DNA from 2 places in the Neorhizobium petrolearium genome. Region 2 is predicted to be linked to the other one. Evidence: predicted binding sites of a transcription regulator. Region 2 holds the regulator's gene; the other holds the start of a gene.
The links. The regulator PhoB, encoded in region 2, activates phosphate uptake and scavenging genes when phosphate is short. The targets are predictions, from matches to a motif close to TGTCATNNANCTGTCAT.
Positions count from the first base shown of each region.

Region 1: the regulator PhoB is predicted to act here: its motif matches at 5,160-5,176, upstream of QEO92_RS09280 (UDP-2,3-diacylglucosamine diphosphatase).

Region 1 is NZ_CP123000.1:1,798,947-1,809,251, reverse strand. It holds gene QEO92_RS09300 (ABC transporter ATP-binding protein) at 1-780, opposite strand, end outside; gene QEO92_RS09295 (ABC transporter permease) at 780-1,925, opposite strand; gene dgcA (N-acetyl-D-Glu racemase DgcA) at 2,043-3,026, shown strand; gene QEO92_RS09285 (MFS transporter) at 2,978-4,087, opposite strand; gene QEO92_RS09280 (UDP-2,3-diacylglucosamine diphosphatase) at 4,294-5,109, opposite strand; gene QEO92_RS09275 (NADP-dependent malic enzyme) at 5,343-7,670, shown strand; gene QEO92_RS09270 (hypothetical protein) at 7,791-8,453, shown strand; gene bluB (5,6-dimethylbenzimidazole synthase) at 8,457-9,143, opposite strand; cobalamin riboswitch at 9,221-9,408, opposite strand; gene QEO92_RS09260 (NAD+ synthase) at 9,478-10,305, opposite strand, start outside.
Region 2 is NZ_CP123000.1:1,360,009-1,370,313, reverse strand. It holds gene QEO92_RS06980 (NAD(P)-binding domain-containing protein) at 1-126, opposite strand, end outside; gene QEO92_RS06975 (ArsR/SmtB family transcription factor) at 377-697, shown strand; gene QEO92_RS06970 (FAD-dependent oxidoreductase) at 751-2,169, shown strand; gene arsK (arsenite efflux MFS transporter ArsK) at 2,166-3,401, shown strand; gene QEO92_RS06960 (winged helix-turn-helix domain-containing protein) at 3,487-4,176, opposite strand; gene phoB (phosphate regulon transcriptional regulator PhoB) at 4,190-4,876, opposite strand; gene phoU (phosphate signaling complex protein PhoU) at 4,919-5,632, opposite strand; gene pstB (phosphate ABC transporter ATP-binding protein PstB) at 5,675-6,466, opposite strand; gene pstA (phosphate ABC transporter permease PstA) at 6,502-7,857, opposite strand; gene pstC (phosphate ABC transporter permease subunit PstC) at 7,854-9,314, opposite strand; gene QEO92_RS06930 (substrate-binding domain-containing protein) at 9,382-10,305, opposite strand, start outside.

The DNA.
Region 1 (10,305 bases), 440 kb from region 2:
ACGGAAATAGGACTGAACCCATGGATCGTCACAGGCAAACATATCCTCAAGTGTTCCTTCCACCAATACCCGTTTCTGGCCAAGGACGGCAATACGGTCGCAAACCGAAAAAAGGCTGTCCAGGTCATGTGTTACCATATAGACGGTCAAGCCCAGCGTATCGCGCAGCTTGGCGATGAGCGCGTCAAAATCGGCCGCACCGATCGGATCGAGGCCGGATGTCGGCTCATCGAGGAAGACGAGGTCCGGATCGAGCGCGAGCGCCCTCGCAAGCGCGGCACGCTTGATCATGCCGCCTGACAGTTCGGAGGGATATTTGTCTGCCGCATCCGGCGACAGGCCGACCATCTCGACCTTCAGATAGGCAAGCTCGTCCATCAGCGATTGCGGCAGGTCGAGATATTCGCGCATCGGAAGCTGGATGTTTTCCTTGACCGTCAGTGCCGAGAACAGAGCACCGTGCTGGAAAAGCACGCCGAGCCGCATGTCGACCAGCATGCGCTCCTCTTCCGAAGCATTGTCGTAATCGACACCGAGGATTTCGATCGTGCCGGACCGATGCGGCAGAAGGCCGAGCACCGTGCGCATCAGCACCGACTTGCCCGTCCCGGAAGCGCCGACAAATCCCAGGATCTCACCGCGATAAACGTCGAGGTTCAGGTGATCGAGCACAAGCTGGCTGCCGAAGCCGACTGTCACGTCTCGCACCGAAAGCACGACCTGCCGGCCATCCGCATTGACCTCTCCCTCTTGCATCACCGCTTCCAAACCCTTCTCCATCAGAAATCGATCGCGGAATAGAAGATGGCGAAAACTGCATCCATAAGGATGACGACGAAGATTGCCTTTACGACGGATGTGGTGACGTGCTGGCCGAGGGATTCCGCGCTGCCGCCGACCTTCATGCCCTCGACAGCAGCAACGATGCCGATCGACAGCGCCATGAAAGGGGCCTTGATCATGCCGGATGCGACGGACGTGTGGTCGATCGCCTCGTGCAGGCGTGACAGATAGGTATCGAAGGTGATGCCGGAATAAGCCCAGGCAACGACCGCCGCTCCCATAAGCGCGGCGAAGTTGGCAACAATGGTCAGGAGCGGCAGCGCGACCGTCAGCGCCACGAGGCGCGGGAAGATCAAGACGCCCACGGGGTTGAGGCCGATCACCGTCAGCGCGTCGATCTCCTCGCGCATCTTCATCGAGCCGATCTCGGCGGTGATCGCGCTTCCGGATCGGCCGGCGATCATGATTGCTGTCAGGAGCACACCGATCTCGCGCAGCTGCAGGATGCCGACGAGGTCTACGACGAAGATTTCGGCTCCGAAATAGCGGAGCTGGAAAGCGCCCTGCTGCGCGATGATTGCACCGATCAAAAACGACATCAGCACGATGATCGGCACGGCGCGCACGCCCATGCGGTCGATATGGGTGACTACGGAAGCGGGCGAGACGCCGGCGCCGCGGCCGAGCTTCATCTGCGCGCCGCGAACCGCGGAGCCGAGAATATGCATCGCCGCGTAGAAATCGCTGCCGAGTTCCGCCATGGCCTTGCCGGTCGGCGCAAAAAGGCGCTCGAAGAGCGTGCCCTTGTCGCCCTGGTCCGACGGCGGTGCCGGCGCCTTTTCCGGCAATACCCCGATCAGCTCGCGAATTGGTCCTTCACCGCCGATCAATACGGCTTCGCTGCCCTGCTCGCCCTTCGCCGTCATCAGCCGGCGGATCAGCCAGGCTCCGGCCGTGTCGATGCCGGCTATGCCGGAAAGGTCGATTTCCACCCTGCCCCGGCTCCGGACCTGCTCCAGATGTTGGAACTCCTTCAGCATCGACAGGATCGTCTGGCCGCGCCAGTCGCCGGACAGCAGGTAACGCTCACCGTCGCCGCCGGGCAGATCTTCGGCCTTGATTTCGGCAGACCTAAACGTCACAGGCTTCTTTCGTAACAGCGGCTAAAAAAGGTTTCATACGATACAGTTGATCGCATTTTTTGCGACGGGCAATATAGCCACCTCGTAAATATTTGCCACAACGGGAAGCGTAAAACCATGAGCCGTCACCTCGAAGCCACAATCGAATCCTTCCCGATCGCCGGCAAGTTCACAATCTCGCGCGGTTCCAAGACGGAAGCGGACGTCATCACCTGCATGATTCATGAAAATGGCCGTTCCGGCCGTGGAGAATGCGTGCCCTACAAGCGTTATGGTGAAACCGTGGAAGGGGTGATTGCCGATATCCGGTCCATCGCCGAGGCGATTCGCGACGGTTTGACGCGTGAAGAGTTGCAGGCGCGGATGAAGCCGGGGGCTGCCCGCAATGCGGTGGATTGCGCCCTCTGGGACCTCGAAGCCAAGCGGACCGGCCGGCGTGTCACCGATATGATCGGCGCTTCGAATTCCAAGCCCTTCGTCACGGCCTTCACGCTTTCGCTCGGCGAACCGGAGGCCATGGCGGCCGAAGCGCGGAAGAATGCGAATCGCCCCCTCCTCAAGATCAAGCTGGGAACCGACAATGACGAGGTCCGCCTCCGCGCCGTCCGCGAGGCAGCGCCGGATTCCCGCATTATCGTCGATGCCAACGAGGGATGGACGGAGGACAATCTTACCCACCATATGGCGATTGCCGCCGAAACCAATGTGTCGCTGATCGAGCAGCCGCTGCCGGCCGGGAGGGACGCCGCACTCACCGGCATCCGTCATCTGGTCTCTGTCTGCGCCGACGAAAGCGTGCATGCGACCAAGGATTTGGCAAGTCTTCGCGACCGCTATGACGCGGTCAACATCAAGCTCGACAAGACCGGTGGTCTGACTGAGGCACTTGCCATGAAGGAGGAAGCACAGCGTCTCGGATTTGCCGTGATGATCGGCTGCATGGTCGGATCCTCGCTTGCCATGGCACCGGCCGTCCTGCTCGCCCAGGATGCCGATTATGCCGATCTCGACGGTCCGCTGCTCTTGGCCCGCGACCGGCAGGGCGGATTGCGCTACGAGAGCTCGCTCGTGTATCCGCCGGAAGCCAGCCTCTGGGGCTGAAGCTTCGCCGCGAGCGCGATGATCGCAAGACCGATAAGCGCCAGGACCGACATCGCAACATAGCTCGTCAATCCGAACTGCCGGTAGAGCATACCGGAGAGTAACGTCGAAAGTGCCAGAAAGACGCCGTTATAGAAGACATAGGCGCCCTGCATCGAGGTCTCCTGATCTTCGCGCACGGTTTCCACCAGCCTGTGCTGCAGCCCGATATGCACGAAAGCGAAGGTGAAGGCGTGCGCGACCTGCAGCGCCATATAACCCCAAAAGCCCAGCGGCAACGGGAACAGCGTCCAGCGGACAACGGCAACCGCGCAGCCGATTCGCATCAGCGACCAGGGTGAAAGGCGTCTCGCAATCCGCCCGGCCGCAAACAAGACCAATATCTCGGAAAGAACCGCCGCACTCCACAGCACGCCGATCGAACCGCTCGATAGCCCGATCTGCTGCCAATGGATGGTGCCGAACGTATAGAACATTCCATGGCTGGCCTGAGCCACCGACGCACCGATCATCAATACATGCAGATCGAACCGTCCAAGTGAACTCGGCTGCAGCGCCTTGTCTGTTCCGGGCCGCGTCGCCGCCCGCCCGAGCCTGGGTGCTGCGAAGGCGACGGCGACCGTCAGCAGGAAACCGATCACCATGGCCGAAGGGATGGCCTGAACGCCCCAGACGCCGCGCAACTCGCCGACGAAAAGGGTCGCGGCCACGAAACCAATGGAACCCCAGACGCGCATCGATCCGTATTGGAACCCCCAGCGGCGCACTCCGGTCACTGCGATCGATTCGACGATCGGCGGGTAAGGCGCAAACACAGCCGCCTGAATCCCGATGACCAGAAGGACCGACCAGAAGTCACGAACAAAGAACATGGCCAGGGCCGTCAACAACGACAGCGCGCCGGACCATGCAAGAATCAAAGTCCGCTCGCTCAGGCGGTCTGCGAAAAAGCCCGATACCGGCGCTGCAAGCACGCGCAGGAGAAGCTGCATCGCCAATATGATGCCGATTTCGAATTCCGTGAAAGCCAGTGCGTCGAGCCAGACGGGCAGGTAGGGCAAGATAATGCCATTGACCCCGAGCGGCGCTCCGTAGGCAAGGGCACAGCGCAGTTGGAATAACCGGGGCGCTGGAGGCGCCGTATGGGGAGGAATCACGACTTCACGGGCAGGTTGCTGAAATTTCCAGCTTACCTAACACAAGCGCCCCGACCCTGCCTATGGCCAGAAATAGCCATCTGATACGATCCGCCATCCACGGCCGCTTCTCAAGCGGCCTGCATATCCTCGACCGACTGCGGCTTCGGCAGAGCCTTGATCTCGGCCGTGTTGCCGATCTTCTGCCACGAGATCATTTCGAGCGTGCCGTCGTGGTTCTCGGCAATCGCCGTGCAGCTTTCCACCCAGTCGCCGGTGTTGACGTAATGGATGCCCTCGATATCTTCCATCACCGCGTGATGGATATGGCCGCAGATGACGCCGTCGACATTGTTGCGGCGGGCTTCCTCGGCCACGACACGCTGGAACTCGCCGATGAAGTTGACCGCATGCTTGACCTGCAGCTTCGCCCAGGCGGAGAAGGACCAATAGGGCATGCCGAGGCGGCGGCGGACGGCGGCAAGCACGACGTTGATGGCGATCGCCGCGTCATAGGCCCAATCGCCGAGATAGGCGAGCAGACGGGCATTGCGTACGACCACGTCGAATTCGTCACCGTGCAGGATCAGGTATTTCTTGCCGTCCGCCATTTCGTAGATCGCGCGTTCGGCCACTTCGATGCCGCCGAAATGCATTCCCGGAAACGAACGCAGGAACTCATCGTGATTGCCGGGAATATAGACGATGCGGGCGCCCTTTCGCGCTTTGCGCAGGAGCTTCTGCACGACGTCATTGCAGCCTTGCGGCCAGTACCAGTTGCGCTTCAGGCGCCAGCCGTCAACGATATCGCCGACCAGAAACAGCGTATCAGCTTCATGATAACGCAGGAAATCCAGGAGAAAATCGGTTCGGGCGGCCTTGGAACCCAGATGCACGTCCGAAATGAAAAGCGTTCTGAAATGCCTTGTATCCACTTGACCGGTCACGAAGTCGTCCTTTCGCTGCCGCCTCTCGTGATTTCCAAAACCAGACTCGTGTTTCAGGATGATGACAAAACATGGAAAAGCCGCTCCTGAGGGCAGCCGAGCGTCATTCCCGCTCTCCTTCCGATTTCCGCCACGACCGCAAATTAGCTGCTGTTCCGTCGGGTCGATTGATGTAAGGAGGACTCTCTCCTTTCGATCCAGCAGAGACAGAACAAGACAAGCCAGGAGGAACCATGAACGCGCAAGAAAAACCGAAATCGACCGCCACGCCAGCCAGCGGCGATCTCGATGAACAGGCGCTGTTCTTCCACCGCTATCCCCGCCCCGGCAAACTGGAAATCCAGGCGACCAAGCCGCTCGGCAACCAGCGCGACCTGGCGCTCGCCTATTCGCCCGGGGTGGCGGCACCCTGCCTTGCGATCCGCGACAATCCCGATATGGCGGCGGATTACACCGCCCGCGCCAATCTTGTCGCCGTCATCTCCAATGGTACTGCCGTACTCGGCCTCGGCAATATCGGACCGCTCGCCTCGAAGCCGGTGATGGAAGGGAAAGCCGTTCTCTTCAAGAAATTCGCGGGCATCGACGTCTTCGACATCGAAATCGATGCGGCGAGTATCGATGCCATGGTCTCGACCGTCTCGGCGCTGGAGCCGACCTTCGGCGGTATCAACCTCGAAGACATCAAGGCGCCGGAATGTTTCGAGGTGGAGCGTCGGCTTCGCGAAAAAATGAACATTCCAGTCTTCCATGACGACCAGCACGGCACCGCGATCATCGTCGCCGCCGCGATCCTCAACGGACTGGAGCTTGCCGGCAAGAATATCGCCGACGTGAAAATCGTCACGTCGGGCGCCGGTGCCGCGGCTCTCGCCTGTCTGCATCTCCTCGTCTCGCTCGGTGCAAGGAGGGAGAATATCTGGGTCCACGATATCGAGGGCCTCGTCTATGAAGGCCGCACCGAGCTGATGGACGAATGGAAGGCGATCTACGCGCAGAAGAGTGACAAGCGCGTACTTGCCGACAGCATCGACGATGCCGATGTCTTCCTCGGGCTTTCCGCCGCGGGTGTGCTCAAACCGGAACTGCTCGCCCGCATGGCACCGAAGCCGCTGATCATGGCGCTTGCCAATCCGACTCCGGAAATCATGCCTGAGCTTGCGCGCGCAGCGCGCCCGGACGCGATGATCTGCACCGGCCGCTCGGATTTCCCGAACCAGGTCAACAACGTGCTGTGCTTCCCCTATATCTTCCGTGGGGCGCTCGATTGCGGCGCCCGGACGATCAACGAGGACATGAAGATGGCGGCGGTCAAGGCGATCGCAGCCCTCGCGCGCGAAGAAGTCTCCGACGTTGCCGCACGCGCCTATTCCGGCGATACGCCGGTCTTCGGTCCGGATTACCTGATCCCCTCGCCCTTCGATCCACGCCTCATCCTGCGCATCGCGCCGGCCGTCGCCAGAGCTGCCGCTGAAAGCGGCGTCGCGTCGAGGCCGATCCAAGATTTCGATGCCTATCTCGACCAGCTGAACCGTTTCGTCTGGCGCTCCGGCTTCGTGATGAAGCCGATCTTCAACGCCGCCAAGACGGCCGAAAGGAAGCGAGTCATCTTTGCCGAAGGCGAGGACGAACGCGTGCTGCGGGCAGCCCAGGTGCTCTTGGAGGAAAAGACGGCAACGCCGATCCTGATCGGCCGCCCGTCGGTGATCGAAGCCCGGCTCAAGCGTTTCGGCATCCGCATCCGCCCGAATGTCGATTTCGCCGTGGTCAATCCGGAAGACGATCCGCGCTACCGCGATTATGTTGACGATTATTTCGCCCTGGTCGGCCGCAAGGGCATCAACCCGGAAAGCGCCCGCACCATCGTGCGCACCAACAATACGGTGATCGGTTTATTGTCGGTGAAACGCGGCGAAGCCGATGCGCTGATCTGCGGCGTCGAGGGCGGTTATGACCGGCACCTGAAGGACGTCGACCAGATCATCGGCCGGCGTCCGGGCGTCTGCGCCTTCTCGGGGCTCAGCCTCGTGATCTCTCAGCGCGGCGCGCTCTTCCTCGCCGATACGTTCGTCAACTACAATCCGTCGGCGCAGGAGATCGCCGAGATCACCATCCTGGCGGCCGAGGAAGTCCGCCGCTTCGGCATCCTCCCGAAGGCAGCGCTGATCTGCCATTCGAACTTCGGCTCACGGGATTCCGAAAGCGCCCAGAAGATGCGCAGTGCCCTGAAGCTGGTGCGCGAACAGGCTCCTGGCCTGGAAGTGGACGGCGAAATGCAGGCCGGTTCGGCGCTTTCCGAAACGGTGCGCAAGCGTGCTATGCCGAACAGTTCACTGACTGGTGACGCCAACCTGCTGATCTTCCCGAACCTCGATGCCGCGAACATCTCGCTCGGCGTCGTGCGGAACATGACCGACGCGCTGCATGTCGGCCCGGTCCTGCTCGGCGCCGCCATGCCGGTGCATATCCTGTCGCCCTCGGTCACCTCGCGCGGCGTCGTGAACATGGCTGCGCTTGCGGTGGTGGAAGCATCGCAACCCGATCTGGAGATTCAACTTTAAATTTTAAATATAACCACATGATAATTAAGTAATAATCTTTGGGCAGCGGATTTTATGATATTGTCAACCGGCCTGCTCCATGATGCAATCATGTGATTGGAGAGAGCCGGACAATACCTCATGCGCCTTTGCGGCCTGATGATCGCCCCGCTGCTGCTTGTTCCCGCCGCGGCCTCCGCGCGGGATATCGCGACCTGTGCAGCCCTTTACCGGCAGCTCAACAACGCACCGCAGATCATCGGCAACACGGCCGAGATACGGCGCTATGCGCGGGAACTCAGCGACCAGAACAGCGAAATCCGCGGGCTCAGGATCGAGATGCGCCGGGCGGGCTGCGGCACGGGCAGTGTCGTTGTCCTCGGCGGCCCGAAGGACGAAGTCTGCGATCAGATGCGGCAGACGCTCGATGCCATGGAGCAAAGCCGCGACGCGCTTGTTGCGGAAAGAGACAATGCCCGGCAACTGGTTCGCTCCTCCGGCGAGCGCGGCGCGATCCTGGCTGCAATCCGCTCCAACAACTGCATTCCTTCCGATGTGGAAGAGGACCGCAAGGAGAGAATGAAGCTGCAGGGTATCGAGTTGCCGAAGGAGGAGCCCTACTCCGGCATCATCGATCTGCGTGTCAAACAGCCGCAGGCGGCTGCCGCCCAGCCGAACCTGCCGGGGCCGGAACGTCCCTACGATCCGAACAAAAAGGTACGTATGGTCGGCCCGACATTCCTGCCTGAGGAAGACATCGACCTCGCCCATCCGAAATCCAGCGGGCCGCAGCCGCAGCAGTAGTTGTCAGCACTCGCCCCATCGATCGGTGAAAACCAGGTCTTCGAGCGGTAGCCGCTCGCGCCAGCCCTTCACCGCCAATTCCGGCTCCCGATAAAGCTGATCGACGTAGCCGACGCACAGCCAGGCGACGATCCTGATCCGCTCGGGAATGCCGAGCAGGGCGCGCAGATCCTCCTCATGAAAGATGCTCACCCAGCCGACGCCGACCCCTTCGGCGCGGGCGGCAAGCCACAGGTTCTGCACGGCGCAGACGGTCGAATAGACATCCATGCGCGGATCATGGGTACGGCCGATGACGACCGGCCCGGCGCGATCCGGATCGCAGGTCACGCAGATCGAGAGCGGCGCCTTTCGGATGCCTTCGAGCTTCAGGCTGCGGTATATGTCGCGGCGCTCCTCCGGAAACATTTCCGCCGCCTCGTCATTGGCTCGCGAAAAGGCACTCCATGCCGCCTGGCGTATCTCGGGATCCCGCACGAGGATGAAATTCCATGGCTGCATGAACCCCACCGAGGGCGCCGAATGTGCGGCGCCGAGCAGCCGCATCACGAGGTCGTCCGGAAGCGGGTCCGGCAGAAACTGGTCGCGCACGTCGCGGCGGGTTTCGATCACGCGATAGACCGCAGCGCGGTCGCATTCCGGAAATTCGCCTGCAGATATCAAGGCATGCGCAAAAGGATCGGGCTGCATCGTCTATCCCCAACAATGCTGACGCCGCCTGCGCGAACGCGCAGGAGCATCAAGAAACCTCGCCGCCGTCCGCGCGGTTCGATCTATCTTGCCAGGCCGGTCTTCTGACTTGGCTTCATCCGCCCCTGCCGCCGCCTTCCCGGAAATTCCAGTGGCTTTCGAATTGCGGCCAAGCGTCCGCCTCACAGCGTTGGGCACGTTCCGGTTTCCCACCGGATTCCCGATTCTCCTGCGCAAGGCAGGCACCTGACGGAGGCGTTATGCCAAGCCATGATCAGCGTTTCAAGTGGAGCCGCCCGATCTTCCCGTCTCACCCGGTCAAATGATCGGTCACCTATCGGTCCCGGAACCGGTTGGTGATCGGATAACGCCGATCGCGGCCGAAATTCTTCCTGGTGATCTTGACGCCTGGCGCCGATTGCCGCCGCTTGTATTCGGCCAGATAAAGCAGATGCTCGATGCGGTGGACGGTCGTGATGTCGTGGCCGCGCGAGACGATCTCCTCCGTGCCCATTTCCATCTCCACCAGGCATTCGAGAATGTCGTCGAGGACGGGATAAGACGGCAACGAATCCTGGTCCGTCTGATCAGGCCTGAGTTCCGCCGACGGCGCCTTGGAGAGGATATTCTTCGGGATCACTGCGCCCGACGGTCCAAGCGCATCCGGCGGCAGGTGCTGGTTGCGCCAGGCAGCAAGCGCATAAACCTGCATCTTGTAGAGATCCTTGATCGGATTGAAGCCGCCGTTCATGTCGCCGTAGAGCGTCGCGTAACCCACCGACATTTCCGACTTGTTGCCGGTCGTCACCACCATCGAACCGAACTTGTTGGAGATCGCCATGAGAATGGTGCCGCGCGCCCGGCTCTGCAGGTTCTCTTCGGTAACGCCCTCGTCCGTGCCATCGAAAAGCTCCGAGAGCGCCGACGAAAAACCCTCGACGGGCTCGGCGATCGGCACAATATCGTAGCGGCAGCCGAGCGCACGGGCGCAATCGGCGGCATCCTTCAGCGACTCCTCGGAGGTGTAGCGGTAAGGCAGCATCACGCTGCGCACCCGCTCCGCACCCAGTGCATCGACGGCGATGGCCGCGCACAATGCCGAGTCGATGCCGCCGGACAGGCCGAGGATCACGGATTTGAAGCCGTTCTTGTTGACATAATC
Region 2 (10,305 bases):
CACGTCCAGAACCTCGGCACTATCGACTTCGGTCCTAGGAAGCCAGGCCTTCGGCGGCTGGTTGAGCCACAGGAGATCGAGCTGAAGCCTGCGCTCGAGATCTTCGAGCGAAGCTGGTCGGTGCAAGGATGAACCAGAGAGCGTCACGAGCGACCTATAATTCGGAAAACGAATGACACCTTCATTACGATACAAAAACAGAAATGTAAAGCGTCTGATGAAAAACGGGGCACATTCGACCGCCGCCTTAATTGTGAACAATCGGGATCGTTGTAAGGACCTGGCAGCACCGGCATTGCATGCCTTGGGCTTGGCAAGGAAGCACGTCCGGCAGAAGTGCTTGACGGGCCACGCTCGGCGCGGTATCGGTATTTCCATGAATATCGAAATAGCGTCCTCACAGATGGAATCCCTGGGCAACCCGACGCGGCTGCGGATTTACCGCACGCTGGTTCGGGCGGGCTTCGACGGGCTCCCGGTCGGCGGCCTCCAACAGCGGCTGGAGATTCCGGCTTCGACTCTGTCGCATCATTGCAGGAAGCTGATCGATGCGGGACTGGTGACGCAGGAGCGAAACGGAACGACGCTGATCTGCCGGGCAAACTACAAGGCAATGTCGGCGCTGATCGGCTATCTGGCCGATGAGTGCTGTGCGGACGGCCGATGCGAGGACGTGGAGGCGGCCGCGGTGGCCTGATTTTTTTGCCCACATATTTCGAATTAACTAGAAATACGGAAGGAGACAGGTAAATGCCTTCGAAGCTACCCATAGCAGTTATAGGTGCGGGTCCCGTGGGTCTCGCCGCGGCAGCGCAGCTTATGAAGCGCGGCCTCCGTCCACTGGTCCTGGAAAGCGGGCCGTCGGCGGGAACGTCGCTGCGGGCCTGGGGGCACGTGCGTGTCTTCTCGCCCTGGCGCTATGTCATCGAGAACTCGGCCGCCGAACTGCTTCACCGGTCGGGCTGGATTGCCCCGGATCCCGAAGAACTGCCGACCGGGGCGGAGATCGTCGAACGGTATCTCGATCCCCTCGCCCGGCTCGCGGAAATCGCCCCACATGTCGCCTACGGTTCGACCGTGACCGCCGTGACGCGCGAGAACCTCGACAAAGTCACCAGCCGGGGACGCGGCGCTTCGCCTTTCGTGATCCGCTATGTCGATGCCTCTGGTGAAGAGAAGGCTGTCCTCGCCAGCGCCGTCCTCGATGCGTCCGGGACATGGAGACGCCCAAGCCCGATGGGCGTGGACGGCCTTCCGGTTATCGGAGAAAGCAAAGCGGGCGGCAGGATCGCCTATGGGATTCCGGACGTATCCGGCGTCGGCAAGCCGGACTATGCCGCTGCATCGATCCTCGTCGTCGGCAGTGGCCATTCCGCCATCAACGTGGTGCTGGCGTTGCTCGAAGTCCAGAAGACCGCGCCGACCACGGCCATATCATGGGCGCTGCGCCGCAATGGAATCGACCGTCTTCTCGGCGGCGGATTGAACGATCAGCTTCCGGCTCGCGGCGATCTCGGGCTGGCGGCGAAGGAGGCGATCGACAGCGGCCGCGTGAAGCTGCTGGCCCCCTTCGCAGTCCAGTCCGTCCGCGAGAATGGCGGCCGCCTCGACGTGGAGGCTTTGCACGACGGCCGGCATGAGCGGCTTGCCGTCGACCGCATCGTGGTGGCCACGGGCTTCCGTCCCGATCTCGACATCCTGAAGGAACTCCGGCTCGATCTCGATCCGGCCGTGGAAGCCCCCCACCGTCTCGCACCCATGATCGATCCGAACCTGCATTCCTGCGGAACGGTGCCGCCGCATGGCGTGGTCGAGTTGACACAGCCGGAACCCGGCTTCTTCATCGTCGGTTCGAAATCCTATGGGCGCGCGCCGACATTTCTCATGGCAACGGGGTACGAGCAGGTCCGCTCGGTCGTGGCGGAACTCGCAGGCGACAGCAACGCCGCCCGCGAGGTGCATCTCGTTCTCCCGGAAACCGGTGTCTGCAGCGTAACCAATCCAGTGCTCGCAGAGGCAGCGTCCGGTGGCTGCTGCGGTGGTCCTGCTCTTTCTGAAGTCGACGCGTGCTGCATCGCCGACATGAAGGCCAAGACTGATGGCAAAGCTGGTTGTGGCTGTGGTACATCCACTGCGGTGGAACGGAACGATGTGGAACCTGCAGAATGACCGAGCGGAAAGCTCCCGCGCGCCTGATCTGGGCGCTCGGCGCAACACAGATCATCGGCTACGGTACCCTTTATTATTCCTTCAGCATCCTCGCGCCGGACATGGCACGAGACTTCTCCATCCAACAAGACAGGCTTTTCGGGCTGCTATCGGTGGCGCTGCTGGTTGGCGGACTGTTCGCACCGAGAGCGGGAAACTGGGCGGACCGGTTCGGAGCCGGCCGGCTCATGGTCCCCGGTTCGCTTGCTGCCGCCATCTCGCTTGGCTGCGCGGCCGCATCGCCGAATGCGACGACGTTCGGTATTTCACTCGTCGCAATGGAGATCGCCTCCAGCTTCGTTCTCTACAGCACGGCATTTGCAGCGATCGTGCAGGTTGGAGGCAGCAAGCCACAGCGCAGCATAACCCATCTGACGCTGATCGCGGGATTCGCATCAACGCTCTTCTGGCCGCTCACGGCAACACTGCATGACTATCTCGGCTGGCGTGAGATCTACCTCGTCTTCGCGATCCTGAATATCGCCGTGTGCCTTCCGATCCATTGGTGGGTCGGGAGACTGCCCCGCGACGTGCCCGAACCACGGGCATCAGTAAATCAATCCGGAGCGATGGCCGTTCAGCCTGAAGCCGGCCCCGCGTTCAGTGGCGTCTTTATTCTGATGCTTGCGGGCTTTGCCCTGGAAGGATTCGTGCTGGCCTCCGTGCTGGTCCACATGGTTCCGCTGCTGACAGCACTTGGGCTTGGCACGGCAGGCCTCATGGTCTCCACCCTCTTCGGTCCCTCGCAGGTCGCCAGCCGCCTCCTGAACATGATCTTCGGAGGGCGCTTGTCACAGACGGTGCTCGCCGTGATCTCCGCGGGATTGCTCGCCGTCGCCCTTATCGTCCTGATGGCGACAAGTCCGTGGCTCCCCGGTCTCATCGCATTCGCGATCCTGTTCGGTCTGGGATCGGGGCTCGCAAGCATCGTCGGGGGAACGCTTCCACTGGAGCTTTTCGGAAGGCACGGTTATGGCGCACGGCTCGGCTGGGTGACCGCCGCACGCCAGTTTTCCTCAGCACTTGCCCCCTTTGCGTTCGCTGTCATGCTGGGAACTTGGGGGGTCGGCCAGGCAGTATCGATCAGCATTCTGGGAGGCGCGGCGGCCGTCGGCCTGTTCGGAGCGATCGCCTTCGCCCGCTACAGAGCAACAAGACCAGCAGCTGGACCTTTCGGTGGTTCGCAGGCCTGACAAGACACGACAAACAGGAGATGCAGGCCCCTCGGCGAAGCCCTAAAGAAAAGCAGCATAGGCCTTCCAACGATCGCGAGAAAATTCAGACGTCGCCGAGGGCGTAGCCCGCTCCGCGGACGGTCCGGATCACCTGGTCAGCCTTGCCCAGGCTGATGCCCTTCCGGAGGCGACCGATGTGCACGTCGACGGCGCGCTCGTCCACGGTTGCACCATCACCCCAGAGCGACCTTTTCAGCTCCGTCCGCGAATAGACCCGTCCCGGATACCGCATCAGGAACTCGAGAAGCCGGAACTCGGTGGGGCCGAGCCTGACTTCCTTCTTCTGCCTGTGGACCCTGTGTGCTTCGCGGTCGAGGGTCAGGTCTCCGACCCTGATCATATGGCTCAGAAGATTCGGATGCATGCGGCGAAGAAGGTTCTTCACCCTTATGGCAAGCTCGACGGAGGGGAATGGCTCTACGAGGCAGTCATCCGCGCCGGCAGCGAGACCCGTCAGCCTGTCGCTCTCGCTTTCCGCCGGAACAAGCAGGACCACGGGCACCCGCATCGTTGCTGGTTCGGTACGAAGTCTTCGGCAGATCTCGATGCCATTCAGCCCCGGAAGGGACGAACTCAGCACCAGTACATCGGGAAGGCTCGAAACCAACCGCTCCATCAGCTCGGAGCCCGCCGAAAGCAGCGTCACGTCGAAACCTTCATCGACAAGGGAGAACCGCAGCACTTCGCGCAGCGTTTCATCGCCATCGATCACCACGACAACTCGCGCTCCCATCGCGGTGCTCTCCCTAGTGTCCTTCCATCGAGTATCCGGCGCCGCGGACGGTGCGGATGACATCCTGCATGTTGGAGAAGTTGAGCGCCTTCCTGAGGCGTCCGACATGCACGTCGACGGTGCGCTCGTCCACATAGATGTCGTGGCCCCACACCCCGTCGAGAAGCTGCGAGCGCGAGAAGACCCGGCCGGGCGCGGCCATCAGGAATTCCAGAAGCCGGAACTCCGTCGGGCCGAGCCGCACTTCGCGGCTCTTGCGATGCACCCTGTGCGTCTCCCGGTCCAGCTCGATGTCGCCGCAGCGCAGGACGCTCGACAGCACTTCCGGACGCGCGCGCCGCAGCATCGCCTTCACTCGCGCCATCAGTTCCGGCGTCGAGAACGGCTTTACGACATAGTCATCGGCGCCGGTCGCAAGCCCGCGGACCCGTTCGCTCTCCTCGCCGCGCGCCGTCAGCATGATGATCGGCAGTCGCTCCGTCTCCGGCCGCATCCTCAGCCGCCGGCAGAGTTCGATGCCGGAAACACCGGGCAACATCCAGTCGAGGATCAGAAGATCCGGCGTGCGTTCCTGAAGCCTGATCTCGGCTTCATCCCCGCGCAGAATCGTCTCCACCTCATAACCTTCCGCTTCAAGGTTGTAGCGAAGAAGCACGCTCAGCGCCTCCTCATCCTCCACGACCGCGATCTTCGGCTGCATTCCGTCTTAGCTCCGTCACCATTCCATCGTCATTCGGCGCCATTATTCCGTGATCGCGCCGAGCGTGTTCGACGTATCGTCCTTCGGACGCTCGCCTTCCGGCTGGGCGCCGGTCGTCATGTAGTAGATCGTCTCGGCGATGTTGGTGGCGTGGTCGCCGATACGCTCGATGTTCTTGGCACAGAACAGAAGATGCGTGCAGGTGGTGATGTTGCGCGGATCTTCCATCATGTAGGTCAAAAGCTCGCGGAACAGGGACGTGTACATCGCGTCGATTTCCTCGTCGCGGATGCGGATCGCCTCCGCCTTCTCGGCCGAACGGCTAGAATAGACGTCCAGCACTTCCTTCAGCTGCGTCAGCGCCAGGTCCGACAGGTGCTCGATGCCGCGCGCGAGCTTGCGCGGCACACCGGTGCCCTGCACCGCGATCACCCGCTTGGCAGTGTTCTTGCCGAGGTCGCCGACCCGCTCCAGATCGGAGGCGATGCGCAGCGATCCGACGATGTCGCGCAGGTCGCCCGCAACCGGCTGGCGGCGGGCGATCGTCACGATCGCCTTGTCGCCGATATCGCGCTCGGCATGGTCGAGGATCACGTCGTCGGAGATCACCTTCTGGGCAAGGGCGGCATCGGAATTGACCAGTGCCCGCACTGCATCCGCGCACATCTGCTCCGCAAGCCCGCCCATCTCCGAAATCCGGCGGCTCAGATATTTCAGTTCGTCGTCATAGGCAGACAGGATATGTGTCGAAGACATGGTCTTATCCTCAGATTGTCAGAAAGGGCCCGCAACCGGCGATCAGCCGAAGCGGCCCATGATGTAGTCCTGCGTACGCTGGTCATCCGGATTGGTGAACATCTTGTCGGTATCGTTCTCCTCAACCAGGTTTCCGAGATGGAACATGGCAGTGCGTTGCGATACGCGGGCCGCCTGCTGCATCGAGTGCGTCACGATGACGATCGTGAAGTTTTCGCGCAGTTCGTGGATCAGCTCCTCGACCTTGGCGGTGGCGATCGGATCGAGCGCCGAACAGGGTTCGTCCATCAGGATCACTTCCGGGCTGACGGCAACGGCGCGCGCAATGCACAGGCGCTGCTGCTGACCGCCGGAAAGGCCCGTACCTGGGCTGTCGAGACGATCCTTCACCTCGCCCCACAGTCCTGCCTTCTGCAGGGCCGAAGACACGATATCGTCCAGCTCCGACTTCTTTCGCGCCAGACCATGAATGCGCGGGCCATAGGCGACGTTCTCGTAGATCGACTTCGGGAAAGGGTTCGGCTTCTGGAACACCATGCCGACCTTGGCGCGCAGCTGAACCGGGTCCACCTTGGGATCGTAAATGTTCTCCGAGTCGATCGATATGTTGCCCTCGACACGGCAGTTGGCGATCGTGTCATTCATCCGGTTGATGCAACGCAGGAACGTCGATTTGCCGCAGCCCGACGGACCGATGAAGGCTGTCACGGACCGAGGGCGGATATCGATATTGACATCCTTGATGGCGTGCTTTTCGCCGTAATAAACCTGCACGTTACGGGCGGAAATCTTCGGTTCATTCATGAGTGGAGCTTTCGTCGGCGTCGTCGTCATCGTCGTTGAGATATTATTCATCATTACACACCCCTTTACCAACGGCGCTCGAAGCGGCGGCGAAGAATGATTGCGACCAGGTTCATTAGGATCAGGAATACCAGAAGCACGATGATGGCACCGGACGCACGTTCGACGAATGCCGGGTCGCCGCGCTGCGTCCAGTTATAGACCTGGACCGGAAGCGCCGACGCCGGATCGAAGAAGCCATCCGGCGGACCGGCGGGATATTCGCGCACGAAGGCGACCATGCCGATCAGCAGCAGAGGCGCAGTCTCCCCGAGAGCTCGGGCCAGCCCGATGATCGTCCCCGTCAGGATACCGGGCATCGCCAAGGGCAGAACATGATGGAAGATGGACTGCATCTTCGATGCGCCAACACCGAGCGCTGCGTCGCGGATAGACGGTGGAACGGCCTTGAGGGCGGCGCGAGTGGCGATGATGATCGTCGGCAACGTCATCAGGGTCAGAACAAGCCCCCCCACAACCGGCGCCGATTGCGGCAGACCGAAGAAATTGATCAGTACGGCAAGGCCCAGAATACCGAAGACGATCGAGGGAACCGCGGCAAGGTTCGAGATGTTCACCTCGATCAGATCGGTGAAGCGGTTCTGCGGCGCAAATTCCTCAAGATAGATTGATGCAGCCACGCCGATCGGCAGCGACAGGACGAACACGATCAGCATCATATAGGCGGAGCCAATGACCGCAATCCCCAGGCCCGCCGCTTCAGGCCGGGTATCGGAGGCGTCCGGCGCCGTGAAGAAGCTCCAGTTGAAACGGGTCGTCAGAATGCCCGCCTCCTTGAGCTTGTCCGCCAGCATCAGTTGTTCGGGGGACGTATTGCGGTCGAGCTTCGCGCTCTCCATCGTCACGCGCCCCTTGTAATATCCGTCGATACGGCCCGCGGCCAGAAGATCAAAGGAATGGGTCTGGCCAATCACCGACGGATCGGCCATCACAAACCTGCGGAGATCGGCGGGAGCCTCCTTGGAGATCAGCTCGGCGGCGGCCTTTGCGTTCATGCCGTCGATGGTGATGCCCTTCTGCGCCATCGCGTCGCGGAGCGCCTTCTCGATGATGGGCGCATATCCGAAGGTCGAGACCTTCGCGATGTTCTCCGGCTTGCGATCGCCGGCCTTGTCGAGAACGGCAGCGTCGAGATTGACGTTGAGGGTGATGTAGGTCTGCTGGAACGACGACAGGCCGTTCGACAGGATGGACAGCAGGAGGCCGATCAGTGCGACGATACCGATCGCCACGGCGATCTTGCCCATCAGGCGAAACCGGGCCTCCGCATTGTTGCGACGACGGGTTCGTTCATCGAGGGCAAGAAGGGACTTTCCCTTTGCCGGAACGGCTGGGTTGCCGAATACGGTCACGTCGGTCATTCGTACTGCTCCCGGTATTTGCGCACGATGTAAAGGGCCAGCACGTTCAGCCCAAGCGTTATGACGAAGAGGGTCAGGCCAAGCGCGAATGCAACCAGCGTTTCGGGGCTTCCGAACTCCGTATCGCCCGTCAGCTGACTGACGATCTTGACGGTGACCGTTGTCATCGCCTCGAAAGGATTGAGGTCAAGCTTCGCCGCAGCGCCCGCGCCAAGGACCACGATCATGGTTTCCCCGATCGCGCGACTTGCCGCCAGCAGGATTGCACCCACGATACCGGGCAAGGCGGCCGGCAGAACGACCTGTCTGATAGTCTCCGACTGTGTGGCCCCCAGTCCGTAGGAACCGTCGCGAAGGGCCTGGGGCACGGCATTGATAATGTCGTCGGAGAGCGAGCTGACGAAGGGAATGATCATGATTCCCATCACCAGGCCAGCGGTCAACACCGAAGACGAAGAGGTGCCGAGACCGAGCGGCTGCGCCAGCCAATCGCGCAGGAAAGGACCGACGGTGACCAGGGCGAAGAGGCCGTAGACGATCGTCGGGATGCCGGCCAGAACCTCGATCGCAGGCTTGACGATACCGCGCGTCGTCGGTCCGGCATATTCGGAAAGAAAGACCGCGATCATCAAGCCAAGCGGAACGGCGACGATCAAGGAGATGATCGACACATAGAAAGTGCCCCAGAGCAGCGGCAGAATGCCGAGATCGGAGCCTCCGCGGAATTGGGGATTCCACACGGTGGAGAAGAAGAAATCCTGCGCCGGATAACGCTGGAAGAACTCAAAAGTCTCGAAAATCAACGACCCGACAATGCCGATCGTCGTCAAGATGGCGACCAGGGAGGCCCCGAGAAGCAACGACTTGACAAAACTCTCGCTGATGTTGCGCGCACGCAGCTCCGGCTCTATCCGCCGGTAGGCAAGCATGCCGAGAACAACGGCCATTGCGAGAACCACAACCGTCATCATTAGATTGCCGGTCCTGGAGTTCTCCCTGAAGGCCTTCGCCGCCTCGAAGACCTCAGACGGCACGTCGCCGCCCAAGGCCACCCCAACTTCCGCCAGGCGGCCGCGAACATTGTTGAAGTCCAGCGCTTCGATGGGAACATCCGCTCCCCTCTGCCCGTCCCGCGCCAGAACGGCATCGAGACCGCCCGCGATGCGGCGGACATCGGACATGACCAGGCTGCGCGCACCGCCCTCCGGGATTACGCTGTCGGGGATCATGCCACTCACGCGGCTCTCGACAATCCCCGGCTGAACAAACAGCCAGGCGACCAGAACGACAAAGGCCGGAACGGCCGTGAACAATGCGACGGTCTGGCCATAATAACCGGGAAGGGAATGGAGCTTGACCCCACTCTTCGCGGCAAGAGCCAGCGCCCGCCGCCTGCCGACCACATGACCCAGTGCCGCAAGCACCGCCAGTATTAGGATAATGATGCCCACGTCCATCTTGCCCGCCACCCATCAAGCGAAAAGAGACCGGCGGCGCGTACGCGCCGCCGGAACGGCGTCTGAATTAGTTCAGCGGCCCCATCGGAGTGCGTGCCTTGACGGCAGCCTGGGTCTTGGCCAGTTCCGGATCGGAAACCAGACCGTAGGCCGCCAGCGGACCGTTCGGGCCAGCCATGTCGTCGGAAACGAAGAACTCGATATAGTCCTGCAGGCCCGGGACCACGTCCAGATGCGCGTTCTTGACGTAGAAATAGAGCGGGCGGGAAACCGGGTACTCGCCCTTGGCGATCGTCTCGACCGAAGGCATGATGCCGGACATCGTGCCTACGCGCAGCTTGTCGGTGTTGTTCTGGTAGAAAGACAGGCCGAACACGCCGATGCCGTTCTTGTTGGCGGCAACGCGGGCGAGCGTCTCGGTGTAATCACCGTCGATATCGATCGAGACACCATCGGTGCGCAGCGCCATGCAAGCCTTGGTTGCTGCGGCCTTGTCACCATTGTTGGCAGCCAGATGAGCGTCGTAGGTGCCGTCTTCCTTGCAGCCGTCGATGATGACCTTTTCATCGAACACTTCACGGGTACCGTGCTTGGTGCCCGGAATGAAGGCGAGGATCGGCTGTGCCGGAAGGTCGGCGCGAATTTCGTTCCAGGCTTTGTTGGGGTTGTCGACCAACTTGCCATCCTTCACAACCTTGGCGGCAAGCGCGGCGTGCCAGTCAGCCTGGGTAAAGGCATATTCCGGACCATTGATGTCCGAGGCGAAGACGATGCCGTCGTAGCCGATCCGGACTTCCTGGATTTCAGCAACGCCGTTCTTGGCGCAGAGTTCGATGTCAGCCTTGCTGATGCGCGAGGAGGAGTTGGCGATATCAATGGTGTTCTCGCCCACGCCTTCGCACAGCTTCTTGCGGCCGGCGCCCGAGCCACCGGATTCAACGACCGGAGTGGGGAAGTCGGTGTTTTCACCGAAGGCTTCAGCAACGATCGA